4 regions of the Rhizobium sp. SG570 genome follow, and region 2 is predicted to be linked to each of the others. Evidence: predicted binding sites of a transcription regulator. Region 2 holds the regulator's gene; each other region holds the start of a gene.

Region 1 (7,923 bases), on a different contig from region 2:
GCCTATGTCGCTCACAACGCCATTTCGGCCGCCAGCCTTCCCAAGCTGATCAAGGATATCCACGGCGCGCTGCAAGCTTTGCGCAGCTCTGCTCCCGTTGCCGCACGTAGCAATCTGGTGCCGGCGGTGGATTTGAAGAAATCGGTGACGAACGACTATATCGTCTGCCTCGAGGACGGCAAACGCTTCAAAACGCTGAAACGCCATTTGCGCGTGCACTACGGCATGACACCTGAGGAATATCGCCAGAAATGGGGTTTGGCGCCAAACTATCCGATGGTCGCACAAAATTATGCGAACCGTCGATCGGAACTCGCCAAGCTTTCCGGTCTTGGCGCCAATGGCAACAGAAAGGAAACTGTTCGCTAGAGCAATTCCCGGAAAAGTGCGTAGCGGTTTTCCGTCCGGAATTGCGTAAAAACAATAGCATAGAGCGGTCAGGCGATTCCGTGAAACGCGTTACCGCTCTAGCACGTCCGCGTGAGAAAGCGTGCGGATCACGACGAGGGGATTGCGGACGTTTCGCCGTACCAGCTGTGCGGCGCTACGCTGCAAGGATAATGGCGCCCTACGAGGGGGCGCCATTATCTTTTTGGGCCATTTGTCGGGCAAAATCGGCAGGGCCGATGAAACGTGTCGATCAGAAGACCTGACGGAGCATAAGGAACAGCATGAAGGCGAGCGCGATCGAGGCCGGCAGCGTCAGGATCCAGGCCATCAGCATGTTCCGCACGGTCGACCACTGCAGGCCGGAGCCGTTCGCCGCCATGGTGCCGGCGACGCCCGAGGACAGGACGTGCGTGGTGGAAACCGGCAAGCCGAGGTGGTCAGCCGCACCGATCGTCAGCATGGCGACGACTTCGGCGGCCGCACCCTGGCCGTAGGTCAGATGGGTCTTGCCGATCTTTTCGCCGACGGTGACGACGATACGCTTCCAGCCGACCATGGTGCCGAGACCGAGTGCCAGCGCCACGGCAACCTTCACCCAGAGCGGGATGAACTTCGTCGCATGGTCGACGGCGGCGTGATAGTTGGTAACGGCCTTCAGATCGTCGGCGCTCATCGGCAGCAGCTTCTGCTTGTCGATCAGCTTCAGCGATTCACCGATCAGATAGATGTCGTTGCGCACGTTGCCGACGAGCTCGTTCGGCAGCTTTTCGACGCTCGGATAGGCGGCGATCTCGGCGCTGGTGGTGTGGATATAAGCCTGAAGTGCAGGCGTCGTTGCATCCGACCATGTCTTGCTCTTGACGGCATCGCTGACGGCGGCCTTCGGATCGGCAGGCGCGGTCACACCGGGCTTCACATACTTGCCGAGCACGGTTTCGACCTGCGCCGAAGCGGCCTTGTAGGCCTCGAGATAGTTGATGTCGGGCGTCTTGTTGAGAGCGAAGGCGGTCGGGACGAGACCGATGAGGATGAGCATGATCAGGCCCATGCCCTTCTGGCCGTCATTCGAGCCGTGGGCAAAGCTGACCCCGGTGCAGGTGAAGATCAGCAATACGCGAATCCACGGCGGCGGCGGCGCGTTGCCCTTCGGCGCTTCGTAAAGCTCCTTGTTGCGGATCAGAACCTTGGAAACCAGCAGCAGCAAAGCTGCCGCACCGAAGCCGATGATCGGCGACAGCAGCAGCGACATGCCGACGCTGCTCGCCTGCGACCAGTCGACGCCGCTGGTGGCGGAGCCGGCGGGTGCCAGAAACTGATTGGCAAGGCCGACGCCGATGATGGAGCCGACGAGCGTGTGCGAGCTCGACGCCGGCAGGCCCAGATACCAGGTACCGAGGTTCCATATGATGGCGGCAGTGAGCAGGGCGAAGACCATCGCAAGGCCCGAGCCGGAGCCGACCTGCAGGATCAGTTCGACGGGCAGAAGCGCCAGTATGCCGAAAGCGACGGCGCCGGAAGAGGTCAACACACCGAGGAAATTGAAGAACCCAGACCAAATGACGGCGAATTCGGCCGGCAGCGAGCGGGTGTAGATGACGGTGGCGACCGCATTGGCCGTATCGTGGAAACCGTTGACGAATTCGAAACCCAGCGCGATCAGCAGCGCGAGACCGAGCAGGATCCACGGAACCGCAGCTGCCTCGGCAAGATCGTTGCCGAGAGCGTAGCCGACATAAGCGAGGCCGCCGAGCACGACGACGCCGAAGAGCGGCAGAAACCATTTCGCCGAACCGCTGGCGCCGTGAATTGGGTGATTGGTGTTGCCACCCTCCACGTTGTTTGAAACGACGTCCACCATCTCAAACTCCCTTATGGCAAATGATATCCCTGATTTAAGCGCCGTTCATGAAACTCTCGTGACGCCTGTAAAGACCGACAGGCGTTTTGCGGATGGGCCGGGATTTCCTTATGGAAAGATGACGACGCGGCGGAAGAAATCCTTGCTCCGGAGGGCAATCCTGGCGGCTCTCGATTTCGCCGCCAAAACGCCTTTTTCGGTTCAGCCCGTGTTCATCCGCTTGGGTTTTAAATCCCGCATGTAAGGGACTTGAATAGAGGACCACCAAAATGAGATCGTCCGTGTTTGCCATCGCTGCTTTACTTGGTGGCCTGGCTGTATCTTCGGCAGAAGCAATGCCTGTTCCCGCTATCGGGACAACGGCTGCCGTGCCGGTCGTGAAAGTTGACTATGCCTGCGGTCGTGGCTGGCATGTGACCCGCTGGGGCGAATGCCGCCCGAACCGGTGGGGACCGCCGCCGCCGCGTTATGGCTGGGGGCATAGGCCGCCACCGCCATGGGGCTGGTACGGTCATCGCGACTACCGCGATGGCTGGCACGGAGACGGCCGTTGGCGCCGTCATCGCGACTGGTGAAATTAAAACACCGCCGCAAGCTCTGCGGCGGTGTTTTTTTAAAGCGATTCCAGGAAAAGTGGCTAGCGGTTTTCCGTCCGGAATTGCGCGAAACAACAATATAGAGCGGCTATGCAATTCCCCGAAACGTGTAACCGCTCTAAAGACGGGGTTCTGTCCGCAGCGCCTGCGCCGTGAGCCACAGTCCGGCGACGGTTGCCAGCAAGGCCGACAGGATGGCCAAGAGGCTTCTGGCGTGCAGAATGATGTCGGTGAGTTTCGGCCGGATCACGTCGGCCGTATTGAAGCTTTCGCCGCTGAATTTGCACAGGATAAGCGATAGATTGTTGCGCACGAGCGTAGCGTCGATCTCCGAGACGAGATTGCCGACGGGCGCCGTTTCATTCTTCATCGTCCGCATATGAAGCAGCACCGCCTTGGCTGCCGCGAGATAGGCGTGCGAGCATTCGTTGAACGGACTTTCCTCGTCGCTTACACTGCCGGGCATTATCCCCCAGAGACAATAGGCGCGCTGGATCTGCGCGAAATTCAGCAGGCGGCGGAAGGTTTCGTCGGTATCCGATGCGTTTTCCGCAAGCGCGACGATCCGTCCGTAATAGGGTGCGATGACAGCCATTTCGCCATGTGGGAGGCTTGGTATCGGGATGCCGGTTTGGTTTCCCGACGAGCTGCCGCCATGGGCGGCAAGCACTGTCGGCCAACACGACAGCACGAGGCAGAGCGCGGCGAGCAAGGCGCCGCTTCTAAGCAGGCGTTTCCCGCGCACGAGATCATGCGCGGGATGGGATGGATTTGCCATGCTAGGCTCGGCGCAGCGCCGGGTTGCGGTAGCGTGTCTGCGGCAGCTCTCGCTCCGCCCAGGCTCCGAAGGCAAGCCCGAGGGTGGCCCACAGGATCGCGTGCATACCGAGCGATGCCATCCGGAACCGCCAGAGCACAACGGCCGAGAACTGTTCCGGCACTTCGTTGATCGACGGAAGCAGGTACTGGATCAGTGCGATGAAGACGATGTAGCCGATGCCGGCAAGGATCGCCCCGTTCCATGATCCGTAACGTGCCGCCAGCCGGCGACCCAGCCCGACCGCGACGATCATGCCGACGATCGAAGCAACGATCATGATGAAGAACAGCTCGGTCCTGGCGCCGATCGTGTCGGAATTGCCGACCGCTGGCGGGTTTGCCGGGTACTTGATATCGGGGACGAGCGAAATCGTCACGAAAGCCGCGATTGCGAGCAATGCTGCCGTGCCACGCGCGCCGAGCGGGCTGATGCGGCCGTAGACGAAGGAGAAGACCAGCGCAAACAACCCGCCGATTGCCGTCGAAAAGATCACGGTGCCGGTGAAAAGACCGACGCCTGACTGTGTGGCGCGGCTGACGATTTCCGGTTCCGGCGCTTCGCCGGCTGCCTGCGCGGCCTTTTCTTCAAAGCCGATCGCCCAATCGACCAGCGGCTCGCCGAAAGTGTGGGCGAAGGCAAAAACGAGAATGCCGGCGAAGGCCCCGACGATCATGCCGCGGAGCAAAAGACGTCCAACCATGTGCCTGGTCCCTTAGTGGCAGGGGAAACCGAGCAGGTGACGGGCATCATGCACGAATTCGTGCACATACATGCCTGATATCAGCGAGGTCGCGCCTTCCTCGGCGCCGACGAAATAGATCGCCAGCAGCATCAACAGGCCGGCGAAAACAGCCCATGGCAGGATTTGGCCGAGCGGGATCGGCTGGGGGATTGCGGATGGTGCGAAAGCGGTGTCAGACATTGTCGTTCCCTCTTTAAGAAAAGCGCGTTCCATTTGCGGAAGGGTTCTTTACGGGAAGGGTCTGGCTCTCGAGGGCGAAGCTTCCGTCATCGATTACAGTGGCGCGACCGCGCCGGGATTTCACCGGCTTCCACACCCGTAAGTGCAAGTTTATATCTGTCCACAAAGATGATTGTCAATCAAACGCTGTTGCGATGTTAAATCGCGACAAGGCATGGGGATATCGAGTGTCATGAAGGCACGCCTGAGCTGGATTTGTCATGGGCCGACGGAAGCCAATCGAAAGGGCTGTTTTCCGGACGACGAGCCGTTGGAAGCGAAAGCGGCGCAGCGAGCCAAATTGCCCTTTACCAGGCTCGCAACGATCGATCGGGTCTGGACGGCCCCGGCGCTGCGCGCGCGTCAGACGGCCGCTATCCTCGGTCCTGACGCCATCCTTGAGACTGCCTTGCGCGAATGTGACTACGGCGAGTGGTGTGGAAAATCGCTTGCCGAACTTCATGAAAGTGACCCGGAATCCCTGGCGCTATGGATGACGGATTTGGACGCCGCACCTCATGGCGGCGAATCTCTGTCGTCGGTCGTGTTGCGCATTGGCGAATGGATGGGGCATCATCTTCATGATGCCGGTCACACCGTCGCCGTCACCCATGCCAGCGTCATCCGCGCCGCCGTCCTGCACGTGTTGCAGGCCCCGCTTGCGGCATTCTGGACGATCGACGTCGAGCCGTTCGGCATGGTCGAGATGACGAGCGACGGCCGGCGCTGGCAGCTTCGCTTCCCGCGGATGGTGGAATAGAGCGATTCCAGGAAAAGTGCCTAGCGGTTCTGTCCGCAATTGCGGAAAACAATACCATGGGGATCAGCGGACCGCCTTCGCCCGCTGCCGTTCGAAATAGACGAGGAATACTGCGAGGCCGAGCGTCATGACAGCCAGCCCGTACCAGGTAATGGCATAGACGATATGGCTGTTGTGGAAGACGATCTGCGTCAATCCTCCAACCGGCAGGTCGCCCGGATTTTTCGTATCGTCCGCGTCGATGAAGTAGGGCGCCACGTTCTGCAGGCCGCGCACGTCGGCTATCGCGTTCACGTCGCGTGAATACCAGCGCTCCTCCGCCGGCACATTGGAACGCAGCAGTGTGCCCTTGGGCTCGTTGATCCGCAGCAAGCCGGTGACGGTCGTCTCGTCGCTGATCTGGCCGGCCGGACGCGTCGCCGGCTTGCGCTTCTCTGTGGGAACAAAGCCGCGATTGACAATGACGATCGTCCCGTCGGCTTCCCTCAGCGGTGTCAGCACCCAATAGCCGGGGCCGAGCACGGTCGAGGCATAGACCTGCGTTTCCTTGTCGTTGAGGAAAGTGCCGCTCACCTGGACACGCTTGTATTCGGAGTTTTCGGCTGTCACGTCAGCCCATTGCGCTGGTCCCGGCGCCGGAACCGCCGGTGCGTGCACGCGGGCATCGACCCTGGCGATCAGATCGAGCTTCCAATGCAGCCGCTGCACCTGCCAGGTGCCGAGGCCGATCAGGAGTGCGGTCAGCAGCAGGAGCAGCAGCACCCAGATGGCGAGCTTGAGCATCGAGCGAGGCTTATCGGGAGACGTTGTCGAAGGAGTATCGGTCATGCGCTGGTCTCCGGGGGACGCGCTGCCGCATGATTTCGGGAGGTGCGAAACGGCCTTCGCGGAATATCATGCGTCGTCGGGGAAATTGGGCTGCGAACCTTGTGCGTCCCGAGGGCTGTGCCACGCAGCATCCGGCGGAACTCTCGCGCCGGAAAGAGGGCGGGCCTCCTGTCGAAGGCCCGCCGCTTGCGATCAAGGCATGTTGCGCATCATCTCGGGCGACATGGGCATCATGTTCGAGTTGAGGTGATGCATGACCCAGAGCGAGCCGGAAAGGGCGATGATGACAAGCACGATGGTGAAGATCAGCGCCATCATGTTCCAGCCGCCTTCCGAACGGGTGTTCATGTGCAGGAAGTAGATCATGTGCACGATGATCTGGATCGCGCCGAGTACCATGATCAGGGCGGCTGTCACGACGGGATCGGAGAAGACCTTTGCCATGACCAGCCAGAAGGGAATGGCGGTCAGGATGACGGAAAGAACGAACCCCGTCATGTAGCTCTTGAAGGTGCCGTGAGCGGCCTCGTGACCGCCATGGTGGTCGTGACCATGGGCGTCGGCGGAATGATGCGAATGGTCGGTGTTCGAGCTCATCCGAGAACTCCCATGAGGTAGACGAAGGAAAACACGCCGATCCAGACGACGTCGAGGAAGTGCCAGAACATCGAAAGGCACATCAGGCGGCGCTTGTTCTCGGGGATGAGGCCATGCTGGCCGGTTTGCACCATCAGTGTGATCAGCCAGACGATGCCGACGGTGACGTGCAGCCCGTGCGTGCCGACCAGGGTGAAGAAGGCCGACAGGAAGGCGCTGCGCTGCGGGCCGGCGCCGTCGAGGATCAGGTGATAGAACTCGTAGAGTTCGAAGAAGATGAAGGCTGCGCCGAACAGGCCGGTGATCGCCAGCCACATCATCGTTCCCGACTTATTGTCCTTCTCCATCGCCAGCATGGCGAAGCCATAGGTGATGGAGGAGAAAAGCAGCATCGCCGTGTTGAGGGCGACGAGCGGCAGCTCGAAGAGGTCGGCCGGAGAAGGGCCTGCCGCGTAGTTATGGCCGAGCACGGCATAGGTCGCGAAGAGGACTGCGAAGATCAGGCAGTCGCTCATGATGTAGATCCAGAAGCCCAGCATGGTGCTGCCTTCCGGATGATACTCTTCCGTCATGTAGAAGGCGGGCGTTTCGCCGCCCTTGGGAGCATGTGCGGTTTGGGTCGTCATGGGTCTTATACCTGTCCTGCGAGCAGCTTCGTACGCTCGTTCTCGGTCTTCACGACCTCCTCGGCGGGAATGTGGAAGTCGCGCTTATAGTTGAAGGTATGGCCGATCGTAATGATGATCATCGCGGCGAAGGTGATGGCGGCGAGCCACCAGATGTACCAGATCATGCCGAATGCGAAGGCGATCGAGAGAACGCCGAGGATGATGCCCGTCCCCGTGCTCTTCGGCATGTGGATCGGTATGAAGCCTTCGGTCGGCCTGACGTAGCCGCGGCTCTTCATGTCCCACCAGGCGTCGTTGTCGTGGACGATCGGCGTCAGCGCGAAATTGTATTCCGGCGGCGGCGAGGACGTGGACCATTCCAGCGTGCGGCCGTTCCACGGGTCGCCGGTCACGTCGCGAAGCTCTTCGCGCTTGATGAAGCTGACGACGAGCTGGATGATGAAGGAGGCGATGCCGATGGCGATCATCACGGCGCCGAGCGCGG
Region 2 (7,923 bases):
ATTCCATTAATTTCAAAGAGATGACCTGTCATAATTGTTTCACTCGCCTGACATAAAAGGGCGGTGCTTTGGCCGCTAAGAAAGTGATGCTGAACCAGGCGGATGTGGCATCCGTTACAGCGCTCTTCAGAGCTCGTCAGGGGGATTCATTATGAATGCTTTGAAATTGTCTATTCTTGCGCTGGTTGCATCGGCTGCCTTTGCTGGTGCCGCGACGGCTCGCGATCAGATTCAGATCGCCGGCTCATCTACGGTATTCCCGTATGCCAAGATCGTTGCCGAAAGCTTCGGCGAGACCTTTACCAATTTCAAGACGCCCGTGGTCGAGTCGGGTGGCTCCGGGGCCGGCCTAAAGGAATTCTGCAAGGGCGTCGGAACGGATTCCATCGACATCGCCAATTCATCGCGCCCGATCAAGGACAGTGAAATCGAAGCCTGCAAGGCTGCCGGCGTCGCTGATATCCAGCAGATCAAGATCGGCTACGACGGCATAGTTTTCGCTTTCGACAAGAGCAATCCGGACATCAAGTTCGAGCCCGTCGATCTCTATAAGGCACTTGCCGCCGAAGTGGTCGTTGATGGCAAGCTGGTTCCGAATCCCTACAAGAAGTGGTCGGAGATCAAGCCGTCGCTGCCGGATTTCGAGATATCAGCCTATATTCCGGGCGAGAAGCACGGGACGCGGGAAGTCTTCGAGGAGCGGGTGCTTGCCGCCGGCTGCAAGGCTTCCGGAGCGGTCGACGTGATCAAGGCAGCCGTTTCCGATGCCGGCCAGCAAACCAAGAAATGCGTCGCTGTACGCAAGGATGGCGTCGCAGTCGATATCGACGGCGACTATCCCGAGACGCTCGCCCGCATCAATGCCAACAAGCACGGCGTCGGCGTTTTCGGCCTGTATTTCTACCAGAACAATGCCGACAAGCTGAAGGTCGCCACCGTCAGCGGCATCGTGCCGTCGGGCCAGACGATCGCCGATGGCACCTATCCGGTGTCGCGTCCATTGTTCTTCTACGTCAAGAAGGCGCATCTCGGCGTCATTCCGGGCCTCAAGGAATATGTCGATTTCTTCACGAGCGATCAGATGATCGGACCGGACGGCCCGCTGGCGGAATACGGCCTCGTGCCCGCTCCGGATGGCGAGCGCGACCAGATCCGCAAGGACTTCGCCGGCGGGAAGATCATGTAAGTGCATAGAGACTATGCACCGGTGCGGGTTTGATCCGCGCCGGTGTTCGCCGGGGAGTGGGAATGAGCATATCGCTGCTGTTGTTGTGTCTGTCGGTCATTGGTGCCCTTGCCTTCGTGCTCGGGCGCGCGAGGGCGACTGCGATATCAGGCGGCAGGTCTTCCTCGATGCACTCCCGGCTCGGCTATCATGGCGCCTATGCTGCGATCTGGGCGGTGCTGCCGGCCCTGGCGCTCGTCTGTGTCTGGCTGATCGTCAGCCCGATTATTATCGATCGCCTGGTGGTCAAGTCCTTTCCGGAAGAGGTGAGAACCCTTCCGCAGGCGGAGCTTAACCTCAGCTATGGCATGGTGCGCAGCATTGCCCACGGCATGCGCCTGCTCGATGGCCAGGAACTCGCCGCGGTTGACGGCGGCGCAGCCGATCTCCAGTTGCTTCTGGCGCAGAAGGGCGTGCCACTCGCGGTCCGCCCAACGGGTTACATGATCGATGCAGCCAATAAATATAACGGCATGCGCGAAGTCAGCCGGATGGTGATGTCTGCATCGGCGATCCTTCTGTCGTTGCTTTGCGCGGTTCATGGCTTGCGTGCCATCGCCCCGCGTTTTCGCGCCCGCAACCGTGTCGAGCAGGTCATCCTCGGCGCCCTGATCGTCGCCTCCTCCATTGCGGTGCTGACGACGGTCGGGATCGCCTTTTCGATGCTTTCGGAGGCGGCGCGTTTCTTCAGCATGGTACCTGCCCATGAGTTCTTCTTCGGCACTGTCTGGGATCCGCGCTTCACCGGTGCCGGCTCACAGACATCCGGAACTTTCGGCTTGATACCCTTGCTGGCCGGCACGATCTATATCGGTCTCGTCGCCATGTTGTTCGCGGTGCCGATCGGCTTGTTCGCCGCCATCTACATGGCCGAATATGCTTCGGCCCGCGTGCGCTCGATCGCCAAGCCCCTGCTCGAAGTGCTGGCCGGCATTCCCACGATCGTCTACGGCTTCTTTGCCCTCGTCACGGTCGGGCCGTTCCTGAGAGACATCTCGGCGGAGATCGATGGCCTGCTAACGGGAAGCTATACAAGTTTCATCGAGGCGCAGAGCGTCCTGACGGCGGGCTTCGTCATGGGCGTCATGCTCATTCCCTATGTCTCCTCGCTGTCAGACGACATCATCATGGCCGTGCCGCGGTCGCTGCGCGATGGCTCGCTCGGTCTTGGCGCCACCCGCTCGGAAACGGTCAAGCGCGTTTTGCTGCCGGCGGCACTTCCGGGCATCGTCGGCGCGCTGCTGATGACCGCCTCGCGGGCAATCGGCGAAACGATGATCGTCGTACTGGCCGCCGGTGTCGCAGCTCGCATGCAGTTCGATCCCTTCGAACCCATGACGACGGTTACCGTGAAAATCGTCAACCAGTTGACCGGCGATCTGGAGTTCACCTCGCCGCAGACGCTGGTCGCCTTCGCGCTCGGCATAACGCTGTTCTGCCTGACGCTCTGCCTGAACGTCTACGCGCTCTACATCGTCCGCCGCTACAGGGAGCAATACGAATGAGCGACATCGTATCCTCCCCGTCACAGAATATTCCGCGCGGGCTTACGCCGGGCGCCCCGGCGCGGCGCGATATCGGCATCAAGCAGCGCTATGCCGCCGAGCGCCGCTTTCGGGCCTATGGCATCGCCGCCGTAGTCTTCGGCCTGGTCTTCCTTCTCACGCTTGTCTCGACCGTGGTCCGCAACGGTTATACCGCCTTCGTGCAGACCTCGATAACCCTACCGATCGAGTTCACCGAGAAAGTCATCGACCCCACCGGCAAGCGCGCCAGCGATCCGAAGGTGCTGATATCAGCCAACTACCCGGTCCTCATGCGCGATGCGCTGGTGAAGGCCTTGGGCATCGATCCTTCCGATCGCGTACTCGTGCGCGAGGCCACGACAATGGTGTCGGACAGTGCGCGGATTGCACTGCGCAACAAGATCATGGCCGATCCCTCGATCATCGGAACGACTGGGAATGTGACGTTCCTTGCGAGCGCCAATATCGACTCCGCCAACAAGGGGCAGATCGACCTGGCGGCCGACGAGAAGGATCGCAAGGTTTCCGATCGGCAGCTCGGCTGGATGAAGCAGCTGACAGCCAGCGGCGCGCTGCACGAAGCTTTCAACAGCGGTCTCTTCCTCTCGGGCAACTCGAGCCGCCCCGAGGCAGCGGGCCTCGGCGTCGCGCTGATCGGCTCGCTCTATCTGATGCTGACCGTCCTCGCGCTCGCCTTGCCCGTCGGTGTCGCCGCTTCGATCTATCTGGAGGAATTCGCGCCAAAAAACCGGCTGACGGATCTGATCGAGGTCAACATCAACAATCTCGCGGCGGTGCCCTCCATCGTCTACGGCCTGCTCGGCCTTTCGGTGTTCATCAACATGATGGGGCTGCCGCGCTCTGCCTCGCTGGTCGGCGGGCTGGTGCTCAGCCTGATGACGCTGCCGATGATCATCATCGCCACGCGCTCGGCACTGCGGGCGGTACCACCATCGATCCGCAGCGCGGCACTCGGCCTCGGCGCGTCGCGCATGCAGATGGTCTTCCATCATGTGCTCCCGCTCGCCATGCCGGGCATCCTCACGGGCACCATCCTCGGGCTGGCGCATGCGCTCGGCGAGACGGCGCCGCTGCTTCTGATCGGCATGGTCGCCTTCGTCGCCAACTATCCGGCCTCGCCGCTCGATCCTTCGACGGCGCTGCCGGTGCAGATCTACATGTGGGCGAGCGAAGCGGAGCGGGCCTTCGTCGAGAGGACCTCCGGAGCGATTATCGTGCTGCTCTTCTTCCTCGTTGCGATGAATATCGGCGCGATCCTGCTGCGGCGCCGCTTCGAACGGCGCTGGTAGGGGAGGGCGACCAAATGAACATGATGACGGAAGCCGCGGGCGAAAGAGCATTAGCCAAGAAGATGATGACGATCCCCTATAAGATGATCGGCCAGGACGTCTCGGTCTTTTACGGCGACAAGCGCGCGCTCTTCGATGTCAACCTGAACATTCGCGCCAATACGGTCACGGCGCTGATCGGTCCTTCCGGCTGCGGCAAGTCCACTTTCCTGCGTTGCCTCAACCGCATGAACGACACGATCGAGACCTGCCGCATCACCGGCAAGATCACGCTCGACGATCAGGATGTTTATGACAACAGCATCGATGTCGTGGAGCTGCGCGCGCGCGTCGGCATGGTCTTCCAGAAGCCCAACCCGTTTCCGAAGTCGATCTACGAGAACGTCGCCTACGGACCACGCATCCATGGCCTGCACAGCTCGAAAGCCGATCTCGAGCATATCGTCGAGACCAGCCTGCAGAAAGCCGGTCTCTGGGGCGAGGTCAAGGATCGGCTCTATGATGCCGGCACGAGCCTGTCCGGCGGCCAACAGCAGCGTCTGTGCATCGCTCGCGCGGTCGCCGTCAGTCCAGAGGTCATCCTGATGGACGAGCCATGTTCGGCGCTCGACCCCATCGCAACCGCAAAGGTCGAGGATCTGATCCATGAGCTGCGGGAAAACTTCACCATCGTCATCGTGACGCATTCCATGCAGCAGGCAGCCCGCGTTTCGCAACGCACCGCAATGTTTCATCTCGGCCATCTGGTTGAGGAGAACGATACCGATAAAATGTTCACCAATCCCGACGATTTCCGCACGCAGGATTACATCATGGGCCGTTTTGGTTGATGATGCCGTGCGCGCGGCTCCTTTCACACAGTTCACCTTGAGGATAGAAAAATGGTCTCCACTCACATTCTCTCTGCCTATGACGAAGACCTGAAGTTCCTGACGCGCCGCATTGCGGAAATGGGCGGTCTGGCCGAGCAAATGGTCAGCGACAGCGTTCGCGCACTGGTCCAAAGCGATACCAGTCTTGCGCAGAAGGTCATTTCCGACGACGTCATTCTCGATCATGCGGAACGGGAAGTCGGCGACAAGGCGATCGTCACCATCGCCCGCCGGCAGCCGATGGCCGCCGACCTGCGCGAGATCATGGGCTCGATCCGCATCGCTTCCGATCTGGAGCGTGTCGGCGACCTCGGCAAGAACACCGCCAAGCGCGTCATCGCCGTGCAGGGCACAGGCGTTCCGCGGCGGCTTGCCCGCGGCATCGAGCATCTCTCCGAACTGGCGCTCAGCCAGCTCAAGGAAGTGCTTGACGTCTATGCCACCCGTTCGCCGGACAAGGCTGTGTCGATCCGAGAGCGCGACGAGGAAATCGACGCGATGTACACCTCGCTCTTCCGCGAGATGCTGACCTACATGATGGAAGATCCGCGCAACATCACCACCTGCACGCATCTTCTCTTCTGCGCCAAGAACATCGAGCGCATCGGCGACCATGCCACCAACATCGCCGAGACGATCTATTACATGGCGACCGGCGCCCAGCCAGAAGGCGAGCGCCCGAAGGATGATACCGCCAACACCGTTGGCGCGGTGACGGAATAATCTGGAAGCGAAGAAAAGGAGACCAGAGGCGCATGGTTCCGAGAGTTGCTGTTGTAGAAGACGAGGAAGCGCTCAGCGTTCTGCTGCGCTACAATCTCGAGGCTGAGGGCTTCGAGGTCGATACGATCCTCAGAGGCGATGAAGCCGAATTGCGTCTCCAGGAGCGCATCCCCGATCTTCTGATCCTTGACTGGATGCTCCCCGGTGTATCCGGCATCGAGCTCTGCCGCCGGCTGCGTATGCGGCCGGAGACGGAGCGCCTGCCGATCATCATGCTGACGGCCCGCGGCGAGGAAAGCGAGCGCGTGCGCGGTCTTTCCACCGGCGCGGACGATTACGTCGTCAAGCCGTTCTCGACGCCGGAGCTGATGGCCCGCGTCAAGGCGATGCTGCGGCGCGCCCGCCCGGAGGTTCTCTCCACGGTACTGCGTTGCGGCGATATCGAGCTGGATCGCGAGACCCATCGCGTTCACCGCAAGAGCCGCGAAGTGCGGCTGGGACCGACGGAATTCCGCCTGCTGGAGTTCCTGATGTCCTCGCCGGGCCGGGTCTTCTCGCGTTCGCAGCTGCTCGACGGCGTATGGGGACACGATATCTATGTCGACGAACGTACCGTCGACGTGCATGTCGGCCGCCTGCGCAAGGCGCTCAATTTCTCCAATATGCAGGATGTCATCCGCACCGTTCGCGGTGCGGGTTACTCCATGGAAGCTTGAGCGGGTACGCCCGTTCAGGCGTCGACATAGCGGCGGAAACAGAAAACGGGCCTTTCGGCCCGTTTCGTTTATCTTATCTGGAGCGGTTACGCGTTTCACGGACTCGCGTGACCGCTCTATGCTATTGTTTTTACGCAATTCCGGACGGAAAACCGCTTCGCACTTTTCCCGGAATTGTTCTATGGGGCATCTCAGCCGCGCGGTTGAGCTGGCCGACGCCGTTCATGCACCGGCTGGTAGGCCAGGCGCTGATGGTAGCCGCAATAGGGCGATGCATCCGGGCTCTCGTTGCCGCAGAAGTGGAAATCGTCCTTCAGCGGGTCACCGACGGGCCATTTGCAGGTGCGTTCCGTCAGCTCGGTCAGGACGAGGCGCCGAGAGATCGGAACGACGACGTTGGCAGCCGGACGATATTGGATCTCGTTGACCGCATCGACCTCAATCTCTTCCTTGAGCATGGTCGCGCCCTGCTGGCGGGTAACCGTGCGGGTTGCGACGCGCGATGTATAATTCGATGCGCGGGGCGCCGAGGCGCCGCGCTTCGGCGTTCGGGCAGCGGTCGCCGTGCCGCCCGCCTTCGCTCGGCCCGGCAGGCTCAAGCGGTGCACCTTGCCGATGACGGCGTTACGGCTGACACCGCCCAACTGCGCCGCGATCTGGCTGGCGCTCAACCCTTCGGACCATAGCTTTTTAAGCTTCTCGACGCGTTCGTCTGTCCAATTCATGCCCTGTCTCCGCTGTCGCGTTTCCGATGGCAGAATCCTTCACCATTGCCCCGCATAGGATCGAGGCGCGAAACGCTCTAAAATTGTGGTGACTAGTTCCGCCGCATGCAGTCTAGCAATTGGTTTTTAACCTAGTGTGAGGCTGACTCCGTGACAAGAGTCGCGGGAATCTTGAGGAATCGATTTCGAGGTTTTCCCCAACTTGCTGTCCTGGCGTGGCATTTATGCAATATGATCCGGCCAACGCATCCCGTTCGGCCGCGGCCGCTCTCTCGCACCTGCTAAATCGCCAGTTTTGTTGACATCGCGGTGCAAAACATCAATAGTGCCCACGCCGCCGCAAGGCGGCATTTTTGATTTTTTCGGACCCGTTTCATGGAAAGGAAGCGATTGGTCCTTAGGGTTGTGATCGAGGAGATACGCCATGGCCGAGACAGCGGCGCTTTATGACACCTATATGCGCGCTCCGCTGCGGTTCGAGCGAGGCGAGGGCGTCTGGCTGATCACGGAAAATGGCGAACGCTACCTCGATTTCGCGGCCGGTGTGGCAGTCAATTCGCTCGGTCATGCGCATCCCCATCTCGTGGCCGAGCTGAAGGCGCAGGCTGACAAGGTATGGCACCTGTCCAACCTCTACGAAGTGCCCGGTCAGGAGAAGCTCTCGAAGCGGCTGACGGAAGCCACATTCGCTGACAAGGTGTTCTTTACCAATTCGGGCGCCGAAGCGCTGGAATGCGCCATCAAGACGGCGCGGCGCTATCAGTTTGCCAACGGGCATCCCGAGAAGTTCCATATCATCACCTTCGAAGGTGCTTTCCACGGTCGT
Region 3 (7,923 bases), on a different contig from region 2:
TCTGTGTGATCGAAAACGGTTGTATTCAATCACCAGCCCTGGCTGATGATGATCAGCGCCGGAAAATCAATTCATCGTCATCGAGATCAGTGGTCGGCCGACACGTATAGACAGGGCAGGAGGCGCGATCCTTCGTCGGCAGATAATCCTGATAGGCATAGTAGCCGAGGTCGCACGCATCGCTGTTGACGACGTAGCGATCGTAAAGCGTCATGTTGGGTGTTCTTTTGGCCGGATAGCGCATGATCACCGCGCGCTCGCGACTGATGGTCGCCCTGGCTTCGGCGCAGGTCATGGACATGGAGTTATATCGCGAAATCGCCATCGCCGGCGAGGCTGCCGATGTGATCAGCAGGCCCAGGAGTACGATCTTTTTCATCGGGTTAATCCTCCCTGAAGTTGTTATAATGTAATATATACGTGGAAACTGCCGCCGCGGTTTCTATATCTGTGGCGAAAACGCAAGTGTGATCGAGTTGGGAGGCTTGGTGATGAACCATAATAATTATGATGATTCCTATATTGCTGACATCCTTCTATCCGTAAGGACCATCGCGCTCGTCGGCGCTTCGCCCAATCCGGCGCGGCCGAGCAATGGCGTCATGGCCTATCTGCTGAACAGGGGTTATCGTGTCATTCCGGTCAACCCCGGGCAAGCCGGCAAGGAAATCCTCGGGCAGTGGGTCTATGCGCATCTGTCCGATATTCCCGAGCCGGTGGACATGGTCGATGTTTTCCGGGCGCCCGAATATCTGCGCGCGGTGGTCGAGGAGACCATCATGATTGAGCCAAGGCCGCCTGTCATCTGGGGCCAGCTCGGCGTGCGCGATGACGCGGCGGCGGCTAGAGCCGAGGCCGCGGGCGTCAGGGTCGTCATGGACCGCTGCCCGGCCATCGAATATCCGCGTCTGGTTGCCTGACCGGACGGGAAGCGCAGTTGCGGGCATGTGGCCGTTTATCGCGCGATCCGGCTGAAAGCGGGCACGTTTTTCCCGCGGGCCGGAAAGTGCAGCAAAGTTCGCGGTTAACTTTCATACGCCAGGCGCTATGATTTCCCCGTCACAGATAAAACTGGCGGGAGGAAAAATCATGCCGACGAACAATCCGGGTTTCGACACGCTGGCCGTCCACGCAGGCGCGCAGCCGGATCCGACGACGGGCGCTCGCGCCACGCCGATCTATCAGACGACATCTTTCGTCTTCCAGGATGCCGATCATGCTGCGGCACTCTTCGGGCTGCAGCAGTTCGGCAATATCTATACGCGCATCATGAACCCGACACAGGCCGTGCTCGAGGAGCGGGTGGCCGCTCTGGAAGGCGGAACGGCGGGACTTGCGGTCGCTTCGGGTCATGCCGCCCAGATGCTCGTCTTCCACACCATCATGCGGCCGGGCGACAATTTCGTCGCCGCCAAGAGGCTTTACGGCGGCTCCATCAATCAGTTCGGCAATTCCTTCAAGAATTTCGATTGGCGGGTGCGTTGGGCCGATTCAGCCGATCCCTCCACCTTCGAAGCCCAGATCGATGACCACACGCGCGCCATCTTCATCGAGAGCCTCGCCAATCCCGGCGGCACCTTCGTCGATATCGACGCGATCGCCGCCGTTGCCCACAGGCATGGTCTGCCGCTGATCGTCGACAACACCATGGCAAGTCCCTATCTCATCCGGCCATTGGAACATGGCGCCGACATCGTCGTGCACTCGCTGACGAAATTCCTCGGCGGACACGGCAATTCCATGGGTGGTGTCATCATCGATGGCGGCACCTTCGATTGGTCGGCTTCCGGCAACTATCCGATGCTGTCGGCGCCGAGGCCGGAATATAATGGTGTCGTGCTGCACGCGACGTTCGGCAATTTTGCCTTCGCCATTGCGTGCCGCGTCCTCGGTCTGCGCGATCTCGGCCCGGCAATCTCGCCGTTCAACGCCTTCCTCATTCTGACTGGCATCGAGACGCTGCCGCTGCGCATGCAGCGCCATTCCGACAATGCGCTTGCCGTCGCGCGGTGGCTGAAGGAGCAGGAGAAGGTGGCCTGGGTGAACTATGCCGGGCTCGAGGATGATCCGAACCATGCTCTGCAGCAGCGCTACTCGCCGAAGGGGGCGGGATCGGTCTTCACCTTCGGACTGAAAGGCGGCTATGAAGCGGGCAAGGGACTGGTGGAGGGACTGGAACTCTTCTCGCATCTCGCCAACATCGGCGACACGCGCTCTCTGGTTATCCATCCCGCCTCGACGACGCACAAGCAGTTGACCGACGAACAGAAGGTCGCCGCCGGCGCCGGCCCCGATGTGGTGCGTCTGTCGGTGGGCATCGAAGACGTCAAGGACATCATCGCCGACCTAGAGCAGGCACTGGCGAAAGTCTGAGGGCCGCGTCTATAAAGGGCTGAAAAAGCCTGCCGGCTATCTTTGATGGGTCGTCGTTTCGTGCTTGTCTCGGTCCCGCGATCGCAAGGCAGCGACAGTGGACTGCTGCGGCTTTGCCGCCGAAGCGCATCGACAGGAGGCATTTGTGACGGCATATCTGCGATTGAATATCGATGGCGTCGAGCCGGAGACCGGCGCGCCCGCCGCAGATCGGCTCGTCTCGGGAACTCCGAGCTTTCGCACCTGGAACCTCGATGAGGCCGATGGCGGCCTTTACGCGGGTATCTGGGAGGCGTCGCCGGGCAAATGGAAAATCGTCTATGACGAGTGGGAGTACTTTCATATCCTCTCCGGCTATTCGGTGGTAACTGCAGAGAACGGCGAGGCTTTTCATTTGCGCGCCGGCGACCGCATGATCTTGAGGCCCGGCTTCAAGGGGACGTGGGAAGTCATTGAAACGACTCGCAAGGACTATGTGATCCGTCTCTGAAAGCCCCCTGAATCAAAACAAGGAGGCCGATGTTTTCCGCCGAACGGCAAGCTTTTCCATGTGCTTTCGGGATAGCCACTATCATTGCTGCAGGTTGTGTCACTGGCGCTTCATTAAACTGTCATCAAACTGAAACAATGCGTCTTTAGAGCCATCCTTGTCGCCAGGAGATTGAGGTGGGGAGGTCATCTATAATGAGTACCCCGTGCCGGTCTTCTGCTCGCCATCCTTTTGTTCACTTGAGGAAGTGAGTCTACTATGCTTAATCTGAAACTCCGTTCCCTTTGCCTGACCGCTGGCCTGGTTGTCACCATGGCCGCTTCGGCTATGGCTGCCGACATCACGGGCGCCGGCTCGAGCTTCATCGCGCCGGTTCTGTCCAAGTGGGCCGAGGGCTATAAGGCTGCGACGAACAATGTCGTCAACTACCAGTCCGTCGGTTCGGGCGCCGGCATCAAGCAGCTCCTCGACAAGACCATCGTATTCGGCGCTTCGGACAAGCCGATGAGCGACGCTGATCTCGAGAAGAACGGCATTGCCCAGTTCCCGATGATCTCCGGCGGCATCGTCGTTTCCTATAACGTTGCTGGCGTAAAGCCGGGCGAACTCGTTCTCGACGGCAAGACGCTGGCCGATATCTTCCTCGGCAAGATCGCCAAGTGGGACGATGCGGCCATCAAGGCCCTCAACCCCGACATTAAGCTGCCTTCCGGGCCGATCTCCGTCGTTTATCGCGCCGACAGCTCGGGCACGACCTTCAACTTCACCGACTACCTGGCGAAGGTTTCGCCGGAGTGGAAGGAAAAGGTTGGTTCGAACACGGCGGTCGAATGGCCGGTCGGCTTCGGCGCCAAGGGTTCCGAAGGCGTTTCCACCACTGTCAACCAGACAGCTGGTTCGATCTCTTACGTTGAATATTCCTACGTCGTCGCCAACCACATCGGTTTCGCGAAGATGAAGAATGCGGCCGGCAAGGTTATCGAGCCGAGCCTCGACACATTCAAGGCTGCAGCTTCCAACGCCGATTGGGCCCATGCCAAGAACTTCAACCTGATCATCACCAATCAGCCGGGCGACAAGAGCTGGCCGATTGCAGCTTCGACCTGGGTTCTGCTCTACAAGAAGCCGGCCGATCCTGCTCAGAACGAAGCAGCGCTGAAGTTCTTCAAGTGGTCCTATGAAAAGGGCCAGAAGGACGCGACCGACCTGTCCTATCTTCCGGTTCCGGAAACTGTTGCCAAGGTTGTCGAAGAGTCCTGGAAGAAGGACTTTGGCACGAAGTAATTTGTGCTGGATGAGAGTGCGGCGGACAGGGTTTGGCCCTGTCCGCCTTTCGTGACAGGACAAGGGGAAATCGATGGCTGACGCGACTCAGACGGCTGGCTTCCAGGCATTGGATACCACCGCCATCACGAGAAAATTCCGGAGACAGGACCGGATTTTCTATTTTATGACGCTTTGCTCGGCTGCTCTTGTCGTGCTTCTGCTGCTGGCAATCATTGTGGTTCTTGTCATCGATGCCTTGCCAACCTTCCAGGCCTTCGGGTTTTCGTTCCTCTGGGGCACGAAGTGGAGCGCTCCCGCCGATATCTATGGTGCTGTGCCTGCGGTGGTCGGTACGCTGGTGAGTTCGTTCATCGCCATGCTGATTGCCATTCCCCTGGGCATCGGCATCGCCATCTTCCTCACGGAACTTTGCCCCGGCAGCCTGCGGCGTCCGATCAGTACGGCCATCGAGCTTCTGGCCGGTGTTCCATCCATTATCTACGGCATCGTCGGTCTGTTCATTCTCGTGCCGCTGATGCAGACCTATATCCTGCCCTTCCTTATGATGACGGTCGGCCAGGTGCCGTTGATCGGCCTGCTGTTCCAGCCGCCGGCGCCGGGCGTCGGCCTGTTGACGGCAAGCCTCGTGCTGGCCGTCATGATCCTGCCGTTCATCACCGCGATCTCCCGCGATGTGTTCACCACCGTGCCGCCGATGCTGCGTGAATCCGCTTACGGCATGGGCATGACCACATGGGAAGTGGCTCGCCACATCCTGATCCCCTATACACGTCGCGGCCTCGTAGGCGGCATCATGCTCGGCCTCGGTCGTGCGCTTGGCGAAACCATGGCCGTCACTTTCGTGATAGGCTCGGTGAGCCGTCTGCAATCGTCGATCATTTCGCCGTCCACCACCATTTCCGCCCAGATCGCGAACAACTTCGGCGATGCCGACGGTCTGCAATTGTCGAGCCTGATTGCGCTCGGCCTGCTCCTGTTCGTCCTTTCCTTCTGCGTGCTTGCGGCGGCGCGGTGGATGATCGGCCGCGGCGACTCGCTCTGAGGAAAAAACCCATGGACAATGCAATTCGTCAGAACCTCGTGTCGAGGCGTTATGGGAAGAACCGGGTGATGATGGTCTTGTGCTTCATCGCGGCCGTCCTCGGCATATTCTTTCTGAGCGTAATCCTTGCGACCCTCCTTTATCGCGGTGTATCGGCGCTCAGCCTCGACGTGTTCACCATGTCGATCCCGGCCCAGGGCTCGCGTGGTGGTCTGATCAACGCAATCTACGGCACCGTGCTGGTCACGGGCCTCGCCATCGTGATTGCTGCGCCGATCGGCATTCTCGCCGCCACCTATCTGGTGGAATATGCCAACGGCAGCAAACTTGCCGAGGCTGCCAAGTTCCTCAACGACATCTTGCTGTCAGCACCCTCGATCATCATCGGCGTGTTCGTCTACGGCGCGGTGGTCGTGCCCATGCACGGCAACTCTGCCATCGCCGGCATCCTTGCGCTGGCGCTGATCGCCCTTCCGGTCGTCAACCGCACGACACAGGACATGCTGTTGCTGGTGCCAAACGCGCTTCGCGAGGCGACCGCCGCGCTCGGCGCGCCGCGCTGGAAGTCCATGATGATGGTGGTCTACCGTTCCGCCTGGACGGGCATCCTCACCGGCATCCTGCTGGCCGTCGCCCGCATCAGCGGCGAAACCGCACCGCTTCTCTTTACGGCCGGTTACAGCAAATTCATGAATGCAGACCTGACCGGTCCAATCGCCACGCTGCCGGTTGCCATCAACACGCTCGCCGCCGATGCAGGCGAGGATCTCAAACAACTGGCCTGGGCCGGTGCATTGATCATCACTGTTGCCATCCTTGCCCTCAACATCCTTGCCCGTGTCTTGAGTGGTCGTCGCCAATGACGCAGCCGCCGAACGATAGGAATGAAACCATGAACATGAGCGACAACAATTTCCAGAGCGTCAACGCACAGCCGGGGAAGGACGCCGTTTCTCAGTCGGATCTCGGCATGCTCGCGAAACTTCAGGTGAAGAACCTCGATTTCACCTATCAGAACGGCCATCGCGTTCTGAAGGGTGTGAATATGGACATCCGCAAAAATGCGGTCACTGCCTTCATCGGCCCTTCGGGTTGCGGCAAATCCACGCTGCTGCGCACCTTCAACCGGATGTATGACCTCTATCCGGGCCAGACGGTTTCGGGCGAGATCCTGCTGGACGGCCGCAATATTCTCACCAAGGACGTCGATCTGAACGATTTGCGCGCCAAGGTCGGCATGGTGTTCCAGAAGCCAACGCCGTTCCCGATGTCGATCTATGAAAACGTCGCTTTCGGCATCCGGCTCTATGAGAAGATTTCCAAGGCGGAGATGGACGTGCGCGTCGAAGCGGCGCTGACGGAAACGGCGTTGTGGAGCGAAGTGAAGGAAAAGCTGCACCAGAGCGGACTTGGCCTTTCCGGCGGCCAGCAGCAGCGTCTCTGCATCGCCCGCGCCATCGCGCTACGCCCGGAAGTCTTGCTTCTGGACGAGCCGACTTCGGCTCTCGATCCGATCTCCACGGCCAAGGTCGAAGAACTGGTGTCGCAGCTGAAGGGCGATTTCACGATCGTCATCGTCACGCACAATATGCAGCAGGCGAGCCGCATCTCCGATAGTACCGCCTTCATGTATCTCGGCGACCTGATCGAATACGGCCCGACCGAGCAGATCTTCCAGGCGCCGAAGGTGAAGCGCACGGAAGACTACATCACCGGTCGTTACGGCTGATACGGTCCGGGCATCGCCTGAACCCAAGATTTAAGATGGCGCGCCGGTCGGACGCGCCATTTTGCATTTTAGCCATGACGTGAATTTTGCCGGTTGCCGCGCCGCGGGCTGCGAAAACCCGCCTTTGGCGGGCGGCTCGAACTCACCAGGTCAGTTCGAGCTTGTCCAGGCCGTGGAATTGGTAGACGTCCTTGACCTCGGGCGTCCTCTTGAGCTTCAACCCAGGCAAGCGCTCGAAGAGGATCGGCAGCACGACGTTCAATTCCAACCGGGCCAGCGGCGCGCCGATGCAGAAATGGATACCCGCGCCGAACGACAGGATGGGTGCTTCGTTGCGGTCGGGCTTGAAGGTGAGGGGATCGGAAAATTTCGTCGGATCCAGATTGGCGGCTGCAAGGATCATCGCCACCTTGTCGCCGCGCTGAAAGGAGATCCCGTCGATTTCCGTCGGCTCCAGGCACCAGCGGTCGAAGATGTGCACGGGCGCGCAGATGCGCAGCGTCTCTTCCACCGTTCGTTCCGTCGTCGCCTCGTCCTTGAAGAGCTCGGCCGGCGAATAATCGCTTTCCAGAATGACGCGCACGGAATTGCCGATCTGATGCACCGTCGCTTCATGGCCGGCATTGAGCAGCACGATCGTCGTCGACACCAGTTCGTCTTCGGTCAGATACTGACCCTTGTGCTCGGTGGTGATCATGTGCGTCAAAAGATCGTCGCGCGGATTGGCGCGGCGCTCGCGGATGACGGTTTTCACATAGTCGGCGAATTCCTTGGCGGCCTGATCCGCCGCGTCTTCGTCGGCAGCCGTACGGCCGAACATGTACATGCGGACGTAGGCGTGGGACCACTTCAGCAGCTGTGGCCCCATTTCTTCCGGTATGCCGATCATCCGCGCGATCATGGTGACGGGAATGACGTCGGCAAAGGCCGACAGAAGCTCGACTTCACCGTCCTTCTCGAAGCCGTCGATCAGGCGGGTGGCCAACTCGGCCAGTTCCGGTT
Region 4 (7,923 bases), on a different contig from region 2:
CAAGAAGCCCTACTCCAAAAGCGCGGCGGGAAATGGCCATCAGCGTCCTATATCCTCTTTGAGCGAGGCCTGTATCAGGCGCAGCTCCGTATCAAGCGTATCGAGCCTGTTGTCGACCAGGCTGTCCGAATAGTGGACGAAGGCATCTTCGAGCTTGGTCAGAACCAGATCGACCTCCTGAAGGCGCGTCGCATCCGGCTGGCGCTTCGCCTCGATAACGGCAAAACCCTCCGCCACCTCGGCGGCTCGCGGCAGATAGTAGCTGAGGAACCGCCTCACCGTGCCGGCACTCTCCGGATTGGCCTCGACCTTGGCGAAGACGTCGGCGGCGATCTCCGCCAGATGCCGCACCCGCTTTGCCGTCTCCTTGCTGGCGATCTGGGCCGCAGAAGCCTCCAGCCTTCGCGCGGCGGGTGTCGCCGAATTCAGCAGATCGCGGGCGAATTCGAGCCGGCCCCTGCCGATGGCCCTGGCGTCCAGCCCTTCGAAGAGGCCGCGTGGTGCCAGCACAAAGATAAGACCCACGAAGACGAGCAGGCCGATGACGGCCGCGATCCATATCGGCATGCCGGCATAAAAGCTCAGCACAGGAACGACAATCGCGGCGACAAGCCCCGCCACGATCCAATTCCAGTCATTGCCGAACCAATTGCGCATTATCGTCCTAGTTATAGCCGCGCACTGCCCGGAATGCGCTGACGAGATCGCCGCGGCCATCGAACACCCGCGCCGAGGTCTCCTGCGCCAAGGCATCCAATTGCCGCTTGTCCGCATCGCCGAAGGTGATGCCGAAGACAGGCACATGCGGGTTGACCGATCTCCACCGGCTCATGAAATCGCCGTTGGCATCGTCGGACTTGCCGTCGGTCATGATGACGATCGCCGGCAGATAGGAGGACAGGTCCCGCGTACTCTTCATCCAGTCAAGCGCCCTGCCCGCGCAGGCGTACATATCCGTACCGCCGCCGGCATGCTGCAGCGAGACCTTATCGACCAAGCTCTTCTGCTGCGCCGGATTTCCCGTCGCCTCGAAGGTCGTGCGCACATCGGCGTCGAAGGGGATGACCATGATGCGGTCCGCCGGCGTCCACTGCGCCAATACCTTGCCGGTCTCATCCGGATTGAACAGGAACTGCATGGCCGCCTGCAGCTGGTTCTCGCCCTTACCTTCCATCGAACCCGAAAAATCGAGGCAGAGGGCGGTCAGCGACGGCTTACGCAATGCAACTTGATAGAGATCGAGCGCCTGGCGGATCACCGCGGGCTCGGGCATGCGAATTGCCGTCACGAGATGCGTCGGATCGAAATTCCACGACGGATCCGGCTTGGCGGTGACATCCGCGAGCGGAATGCGACGGCCGGTATCGGCGATGCGCTTCTGCACCGGTGCAGAACGCAAGTAGTCAAGGAGTTGGTTGAAGAAGGCCTCAACCTCCTGCCCACGCCCATGATCGACGAAACCGATCGGCGAATCGGCAACCACGACGCCATCGGCCGGATAGATGGCATAAAGCGGCTCCTTGCCCATGCCGGCCAGCTTATCGTTGGTCTCCTTCAGCACGGCTTCGTAATTCCACATGGCGTCGTAGAGCACGCCCTTTGAAGCCTGGTCCGTATAGAGATCCGCGAGCCAGCCAGAGGAACCAGAAGAGCGCTCAACGCCGGCAAGCAGGGACCGGACGGCACCCTGGACATCCGGCTTGTCAAGATCGCCCGGCTCGATGACGGGTTTGTTGCCGAGCGCGCTCGACAGCATTGCGAGATAGGCGCTGGCGCCCGAGTTGGATTGCGTCGCGGATGTCATCAAGAACTTCAGCGAGCCGTTCTTCACCGCCGCCAATATGTCCTTCATGTAGACAGGCTTGCCGATCCAGCCGAGCGCCTCGGCCTTGGATTTGCGCACGCCGAAAATGACCGGCATCTGCGCCACCGACGTCAGCGACTTCACCCGGCGCTTGACGTCGAACATATCGACCCAAACGCTCGATGCCGGCCAGACAGCATCCTGTTCGACGCCTTGTTCGCTCTGGAGAGCGAGCCCGATATCCAGCGTGCCTTCATAGGTGAAGCTGCAAGTCGCTTTCTTTTCCTTGCAGAACTCTTCGACGATCGGCTGAATGACGGTGTTTTCCGAGCCGGAAACGATCGAGAACTTCGGGCCATCACCGCCGACATTGCAGCCGCTCAGCGCAAGAACTGCGGCGAGCGTCAGGCCGGTAACGAATGTGCGGATCTTCATGCAGTTCACCGCGCCTCGATCATCGCCTTCTTGAGCTCTATGGTCATTTTCTGCATCCGCTGCTCGGCCTCGGCCCGCTTGGCGCGACCATCTTCCTGCACCTTCAGCACGCCGCTGATCGTGTCGATCAGGTCGCGGTTGGCGGCGGCGAGCGTATCGATATCGACGATGCCGCGCTGCGATTGCTGCTCGATGGCAATCGCCTGATCCTTCATCATCTTCGATGCCTCGCGGATCATGTCGTTGGTGGCGTCCGTCACCGTCTTTTGCAATTCAAGCGCCGATTTCTGCTGGCTCAGGCCGAGCAGGATGACCATCTTCTGCTTCCAGGCCGGCACCGTCAGCGCCGAGGTTGCCTGCAGGTTCTCGATCAGCGTTTCGTCGCCGGACTGCACGATGCGGATCTGCGGCAATTGCTGAATGCCGAGCTGGCGCGCCTGCTGCAGATAGAAAACCCGCTTCTCGAGACGATCGAGAGCTTGCAGGCTGTCCTGATAGACCTGCGCCTCCAGCATGCCCCCGCCCGGACCGGTGGAGGCCGCATCGGCAGTACTCTTCAGCCGCGGAAGTTCGGTGGCGCGAAAGCGCTCAACGAAATTCTTGCCGGCCTGCACATAGGCATCGAGCTGCAGGATGGACTGCTTCGTCTCTTCGTGCAGATCATCGAGAAGGGCAATGTCCCGGCGCAGGATATCCTTGTGACGATCAAGCTCGAGCCCGATGCGGTCGATCTGGCCCGCCACATCCTCGAACTCTTCCTTGAAGCGCTGCACCCTGGCCCTGAATGAGGAAAACACACGCGACAGGAAGCTTTCGTCCTTCAAGGAAGCCGGATCGAGCTTCTTCGACTTTATGATGATTTCGGTCAGCAGCCTGCCCACCTCGCCGAGATCCCGATTGCGGACCTCCCGGAGAATCCGGTCGGAATAATCGGAGACCGACTGCTGGGCGCGGTCGCCGTAGACGGAAATCCCGGCGCGGTCGGTGATGTCGATGCTATCGCCGATGCGGGCGATCTCACCCGGATCAGCGGCGACCACAGGCAGAGTCTCGTTGGAACCGGCGGAGATATCGGTATTGCTCATAGATTGTGCTTTCTCGTCCATAAAACACAGAGCCGACCGCAAAACATTGTCGACCGCCCCAAGACGATCAATCCCCCCGCGCGCCCCAATACAATTCCAGATCGGCACGGGCAAAAGTTAGACTCACCCAAGCGTGCCGATCGTTTCACACAATAGTGAAACTTGGATCACAGTTTTATGACGAAAATTTTGCCCTTTGCGCCGCGGCCCGGCGAGAGCTATTGGCAGGCCTTCGTATCGAGAACCTCGAGCTTGGTGAGCTTGCCGGTGAGGACGAAGTCGCCGTAATCCATGGTGAGATCGCGCGTTATGCCGTTCTCGTAAAGCTTGAACGACATGCGGTAGACCGGTATGGCGTCGCCCGTGGACTTCTCGTTGAAATAGGCGACGGACACCGGCCAGAAGGCGGTCTTGGCAAAGGCGCCGGCCTTGTCGGCGTCGGGATCATCCGTGGCGGGCGTCTCCTGCTTGCCGACGACGGTGGTCGCGATCAATGGCTTGTCGCCGTCGTCGGAACCGTCGAAGACCTGGGCCTCGAAGAAATTCTTGCCGAGTTTGGCGTTGCGGATGATGTCAAGCATATGCTCGGTCGGGAAACGGCTCTGGATGAGTTCGACCTGCTTGCTGTGCGGCTGAGTCAGATCGACCTTGATGCCCTTCTGGTCGTCGGTCGCGGCGCCGCGCACGTCCTTGTCGAGCTGGCTGTCGGTATAGGACTTGGTTTCGAAGCGGAACACCCGCTTGGCCAGATCCTCGAACGTCGTCGTCTGCTGGTCGCTGACCCGTGTGGAATCGCCCGTGTCGATCTGCGTGACGAAGCGGAAATTGGTGGTGAACCCTGTGCAATCGGAGCCCTCGAATTCATAGACCATGCGACCGAACATGCCGGCGATGCCGGAACGATCGGAAGCGTCCTTCAGTTCGAGATCATAGACGGCGCGATGTGCAATGAGGCCACTCGGAACGGCCGCATGGGCTGCCGGAGTTCCCAGAGATAGAACGCCCAGACCCGAAACGACAGCTGCAGCAAGACTCGAGCGGATCATTCATTATCTCCTGTTGGACTCGCACGCGATGTTATAAGAACGCTTTCGGCTTAAACGAGGCTGCCGGTCCTAATTGACGGAATTTAGTCTTGATGCCGGATTTTTGAAGTTTTTACAACAAAACGGGAGATGAAAATGTCCGACGCTATAGAGGGTCGTCTGAAGGAACTTGGCATCGTTCTGCCGCAGGCCGCCGCACCGGCCGCGAATTACGTTCCCTATGTCATCAGCGGCAATCTTCTCTATCTGTCCGGGCAGCTGCCGATGGAAAACGGCAAGGTCGGCGTGACAGGCCATCTCGGCAGGGATGTCGACGTTGCCGGCGGCCAGCGCGCCGCCCAACTCTGCGCCATCAATATTCTTGCGCAGGCAAAGGCAGCGCTCGGCGGGGATCTTGGCCGCATCAAGCGCCTCATCAAGCTGAACGGCTTCGTCGCCTCGACGCCTGATTTCGTCGAACAACACCTTGTGATCAACGGCGCCTCCAATCTTCTGGCAAACGTGTTGGGAGACGCCGGCAAGCACGCCCGCGCCGCCGTCGGCATGGCAGCCCTGCCATTCAATGCCGCCGTTGAAATCGATGCCATTCTGGAAATCGCCTGATGAGCAAGCATGCCTGGTTGACCGAACGTCCCGTCGCCCATCGCGGCTATCATGACATGAACAAGGAGGTCTGGGAGAATACGCTCTCTGCGTTTGCCCGGGCCATCGAGGCAGGTTTTGCCATCGAATGCGACCTGCATTATGCCTCGGACGCCGTCCCGGTCGTCTTCCACGACGACGATCTGCAGCGCGTCTGCAATCTGCCCGCTCAGCTGCGCGATCGCACATCGGCCGAACTCGGCCTGCTTTCGGTCGGCGGCACCAAGGACAAGATCCCGACATTGAAGCAGCTCCTGCGGCTTTGCGACGGCAAGGTACCGCTGGTGCTGGAGCTGAAGGGCCGCGAAGGCGACGACGAGGGCTTTGCGGAAGCCGTGCTCGAAGTGCTGGAAGGCTACAAGGGACATGTGGCCCTGATGAGCTTCGACCATTGGCTGCTCAAGGACCTCAAGGCGCTGGAAGCACCCTACCCGATCGGTCTCACGGCCGACGGAAATGAGCCCGAGGCGTTTTTTAAGCATGACGAAGCCATGCAGCTTGGGCTAGACTTCATCTCGTACTTCTACGGCCACCTGCCGAACCCCTTCATCACGGCGCAGCGCCAGCGCGGCATTCCGGTCATAACCTGGACCGTGCGCGACGAAGCGGCCCGCAAACATACATTTGCCAATGCAGACCAGATGACCTTCGAAGGTTTTGACCCGCGCATAGCCTCATAAATCGGGATCGATTGAAGGAGGGACTTATGCGCAAACTTGAAATTCCGCTGCGTCCTTTGCATATCCGACTGGACGCGTGGCGCAGCGGTTGAGAGCCCCATCCATCCTTCCTTCCAAGCGCAAGAATTTGATGACAGACGAATTATCCATTCGAGTCGAACGATCCTTCAAGAACATCGCCCCGGAAAGCTGGTCCAAGCTCGCCGGAGCGTCCAAGGCAAGCAAGCTGCTGCCATATAACCCGTTTGTCTCGCATGCCTTTCTGTCCTCGCTTGAGGAGTCGGGCTCAGCAAGCGACAAGACGGGATGGCTTGGCAACCATTTGCTGCTCGAAACCGATGGCGGCGACTTGATCGGCGCCGTTGCGGGTTATCTGAAGAGCCACAGCCAGGGCGAATATGTCTTCGATCATGGCTGGGCCGACGCCTTCGAGCGTGCCGGCGGCCGCTATTATCCCAAGCTGCAATGCTCCGTGCCCTTCACGCCGGCCACAGGGCCGCGGCTGCTCGTCGCCGAAGGCCAGGACCGGCAGGCTATCCAGCCGGCGCTCGCCGAAAGCCTGAAGGAAGTGACACGACAACTCGGCGTCTCCTCCGCGCACATCACCTTCTTGCCTAAAGACGAGGTCTCGGTCTTCGAAACAGATGGCTATCTGCATCGCACCGACCAGCAGTTCCATTTCATCAACGAGGGCTATGCCGACCACGATGCCTTCCTGGAAACCCTCGCGTCGCGCAAGCGCAAGGCACTGAAGAAAGAGCGTCGCGCAGCACTCGAGCACGGCATCAGCATCGATTGGCTGACCGGCAGCGATCTGACAGAAGGCATATGGGATCAGTTCTTCGCCTTCTACATGGATACGGGCAGCCGCAAATGGGGCCGCCCCTACCTGACGCGAAAATTCTATTCGCTGATCGGCGAGCGCATGCCTGAGGATGTCCTGCTCGTCATGGCGAAACGCGAGGGACGCTATATCGCCGGCGCCATCAATTTCATCGGCGGAGAAACGCTCTACGGCCGGCATTGGGGCTGCATCGAGGATCATCCCTTCCTGCATTTCGAGGTCTGCTATCATCAGGCGATCGATTTCGCGCTCAGCAAGGGATTAAAGCGAGTAGAGGCCGGCGCTCAGGGCGAGCATAAGCTCGCGCGCGGCTATCTTCCTGTCATCACGCATTCGGCGCATTATATCGGCCACCAGGGCTTGCGACGCGCCGTTGCCGACTATCTGCAGCACGAGCGGGAGCAGGTGGAGGAAATGAGCGAAGTCCTTACCGAACACAGCCCCTTCCGCAAAGGCGAACGGCAAGATATCTAGCCGTTCTGGACAATCATAAACGGAAGACGAGGAGATCCCGGATGACCAGCTCGGCCTACGACACCAACAATATCTTCGCGAAGATCCTGAAAGGCGAGATCCCTTCCTATCGTGTCTACGAGGACGAGCACACGGTCGCCTTCATGGATGTCATGCCACAATCGCCGGGCCATACGCTGGTTCTGCCGAAATCTCCGTCCCGCAACATCTTCGATGCCGATCCTGCCGCACTTCAGCACGCGATCACCATCGTCCAGAAGGTCGCCATCGCCGTCCAGGAAGCCTTCGATGCCGACGGTGTCTACATCGCCCAGTTCAACGAGCCTGCCGCAGGGCAGACCGTGTTCCATCTCCATTTCCACGTCATTCCGCGTCACGAAGGCGTGGCGCTGAAACCGCATTCGGGCAAGATGGAAGACGGTGCGGTGCTGGCTGATAATGCCAAGAAGATCATCGAAGCCCTGGCTTGACCTGGAGACACATGATTCGCCATCTGTCGCCTTTCGCCTGAAACATAAAGCCGGTTCGGTTGAGGAGACCAGTTTCCTCAAAGACGCCCTCGTTCTCAAAGAGATATTGAGCGTCCGAAACTTCAAGCAGCTTCGGCAGACCAGTCCAAAGAATGATTTTACTTTCGGGTTCTCAACGGAGTTCGATAGTCGATCAGGCTACGACGCCTATAACATCGACCCCGACCACGTCGCTTTCGTGCGCGATCGCTGGGGGCCCGAAGTCGAGTCCTTCCTCGAAATCGACAATACGAACCTGTAGCACTTAATTATTATATCAAAATAAGCATATGAAAAGGCTGCATTGTTTCCAATGCAGCCTTTTCATTTTTCTCAAGCAGCCAATCGGCAGTTACTTGCGCGGAACCTTCGGCACCGTGCCGCCCTTGCGCGGCGACTTGCCT

What was found. Region 2 encodes PhoB, which activates phosphate uptake and scavenging genes when phosphate is short. Its sites were predicted from a motif close to TGTCATNNANCTGTCAT; they were not measured.
Positions count from the first base shown of each region.
Region 1: the regulator PhoB is predicted to act here: its motif matches at 2,296-2,312, upstream of FHT28_RS34875 (inorganic phosphate transporter).
Region 3: the regulator PhoB is predicted to act here: its motif matches at 2,983-2,999, upstream of pstS (phosphate ABC transporter substrate-binding protein PstS).
Region 4: the regulator PhoB is predicted to act here: its motif matches at 3,491-3,507, upstream of FHT28_RS06600 (toxic anion resistance protein).

Region 1 covers NZ_JAAZQI010000038.1:9,225-17,147, forward strand. The annotation lists gene FHT28_RS34870 (MucR family transcriptional regulator) at 1-369, shown strand, start outside; gene FHT28_RS34875 (inorganic phosphate transporter) at 641-2,248, opposite strand; gene FHT28_RS34880 (hypothetical protein) at 2,518-2,823, shown strand; gene FHT28_RS34885 (hypothetical protein) at 2,963-3,622, opposite strand; gene FHT28_RS34890 (CbtA family protein) at 3,624-4,364, opposite strand; gene FHT28_RS34895 (CbtB-domain containing protein) at 4,377-4,586, opposite strand; cobalamin riboswitch at 4,646-4,718, opposite strand; gene FHT28_RS34900 (histidine phosphatase family protein) at 4,819-5,385, shown strand; gene FHT28_RS34905 (SURF1 family protein) at 5,449-6,213, opposite strand; gene cyoD (cytochrome o ubiquinol oxidase subunit IV) at 6,406-6,810, opposite strand; gene cyoC (cytochrome o ubiquinol oxidase subunit III) at 6,807-7,436, opposite strand; gene cyoB (cytochrome o ubiquinol oxidase subunit I) at 7,442-7,923, opposite strand, start outside.
Region 2 covers NZ_JAAZQI010000017.1:20,211-28,133, forward strand. The annotation lists gene FHT28_RS27510 (substrate-binding domain-containing protein) at 152-1,186, shown strand; gene pstC (phosphate ABC transporter permease subunit PstC) at 1,249-2,730, shown strand; gene pstA (phosphate ABC transporter permease PstA) at 2,727-4,061, shown strand; gene pstB (phosphate ABC transporter ATP-binding protein PstB) at 4,076-4,891, shown strand; gene phoU (phosphate signaling complex protein PhoU) at 4,943-5,656, shown strand; gene phoB (phosphate regulon transcriptional regulator PhoB) at 5,689-6,372, shown strand; gene FHT28_RS27540 (GcrA family cell cycle regulator) at 6,564-7,097, opposite strand; gene FHT28_RS27545 (aspartate aminotransferase family protein) at 7,522-7,923, shown strand, end outside.
Region 3 covers NZ_JAAZQI010000002.1:258,040-265,962, forward strand. The annotation lists gene FHT28_RS05055 (hypothetical protein) at 53-379, opposite strand; gene FHT28_RS05060 (CoA-binding protein) at 492-920, shown strand; gene FHT28_RS05065 (O-acetylhomoserine aminocarboxypropyltransferase) at 1,090-2,373, shown strand; gene FHT28_RS05070 (cupin domain-containing protein) at 2,519-2,863, shown strand; gene pstS (phosphate ABC transporter substrate-binding protein PstS) at 3,122-4,147, shown strand; gene pstC (phosphate ABC transporter permease subunit PstC) at 4,221-5,192, shown strand; gene pstA (phosphate ABC transporter permease PstA) at 5,204-6,055, shown strand; gene pstB (phosphate ABC transporter ATP-binding protein PstB) at 6,163-6,921, shown strand; gene FHT28_RS05095 (cytochrome P450) at 7,064-7,923, opposite strand, start outside.
Region 4 covers NZ_JAAZQI010000002.1:561,663-569,585, reverse strand. The annotation lists gene FHT28_RS06615 (substrate-binding domain-containing protein) at 1-40, opposite strand, end outside; gene FHT28_RS06610 (5-bromo-4-chloroindolyl phosphate hydrolysis family protein) at 40-657, opposite strand; gene FHT28_RS06605 (substrate-binding domain-containing protein) at 665-2,239, opposite strand; gene FHT28_RS06600 (toxic anion resistance protein) at 2,245-3,324, opposite strand; gene FHT28_RS06595 (cell envelope integrity EipB family protein) at 3,543-4,370, opposite strand; gene FHT28_RS06590 (RidA family protein) at 4,506-4,973, shown strand; gene FHT28_RS06585 (glycerophosphodiester phosphodiesterase) at 4,973-5,692, shown strand; gene FHT28_RS06580 (GNAT family N-acetyltransferase) at 5,823-7,010, shown strand; gene FHT28_RS06575 (HIT family protein) at 7,052-7,480, shown strand; gene FHT28_RS06570 (Dabb family protein) at 7,449-7,781, shown strand; gene clpA (ATP-dependent Clp protease ATP-binding subunit ClpA) at 7,872-7,923, opposite strand, start outside.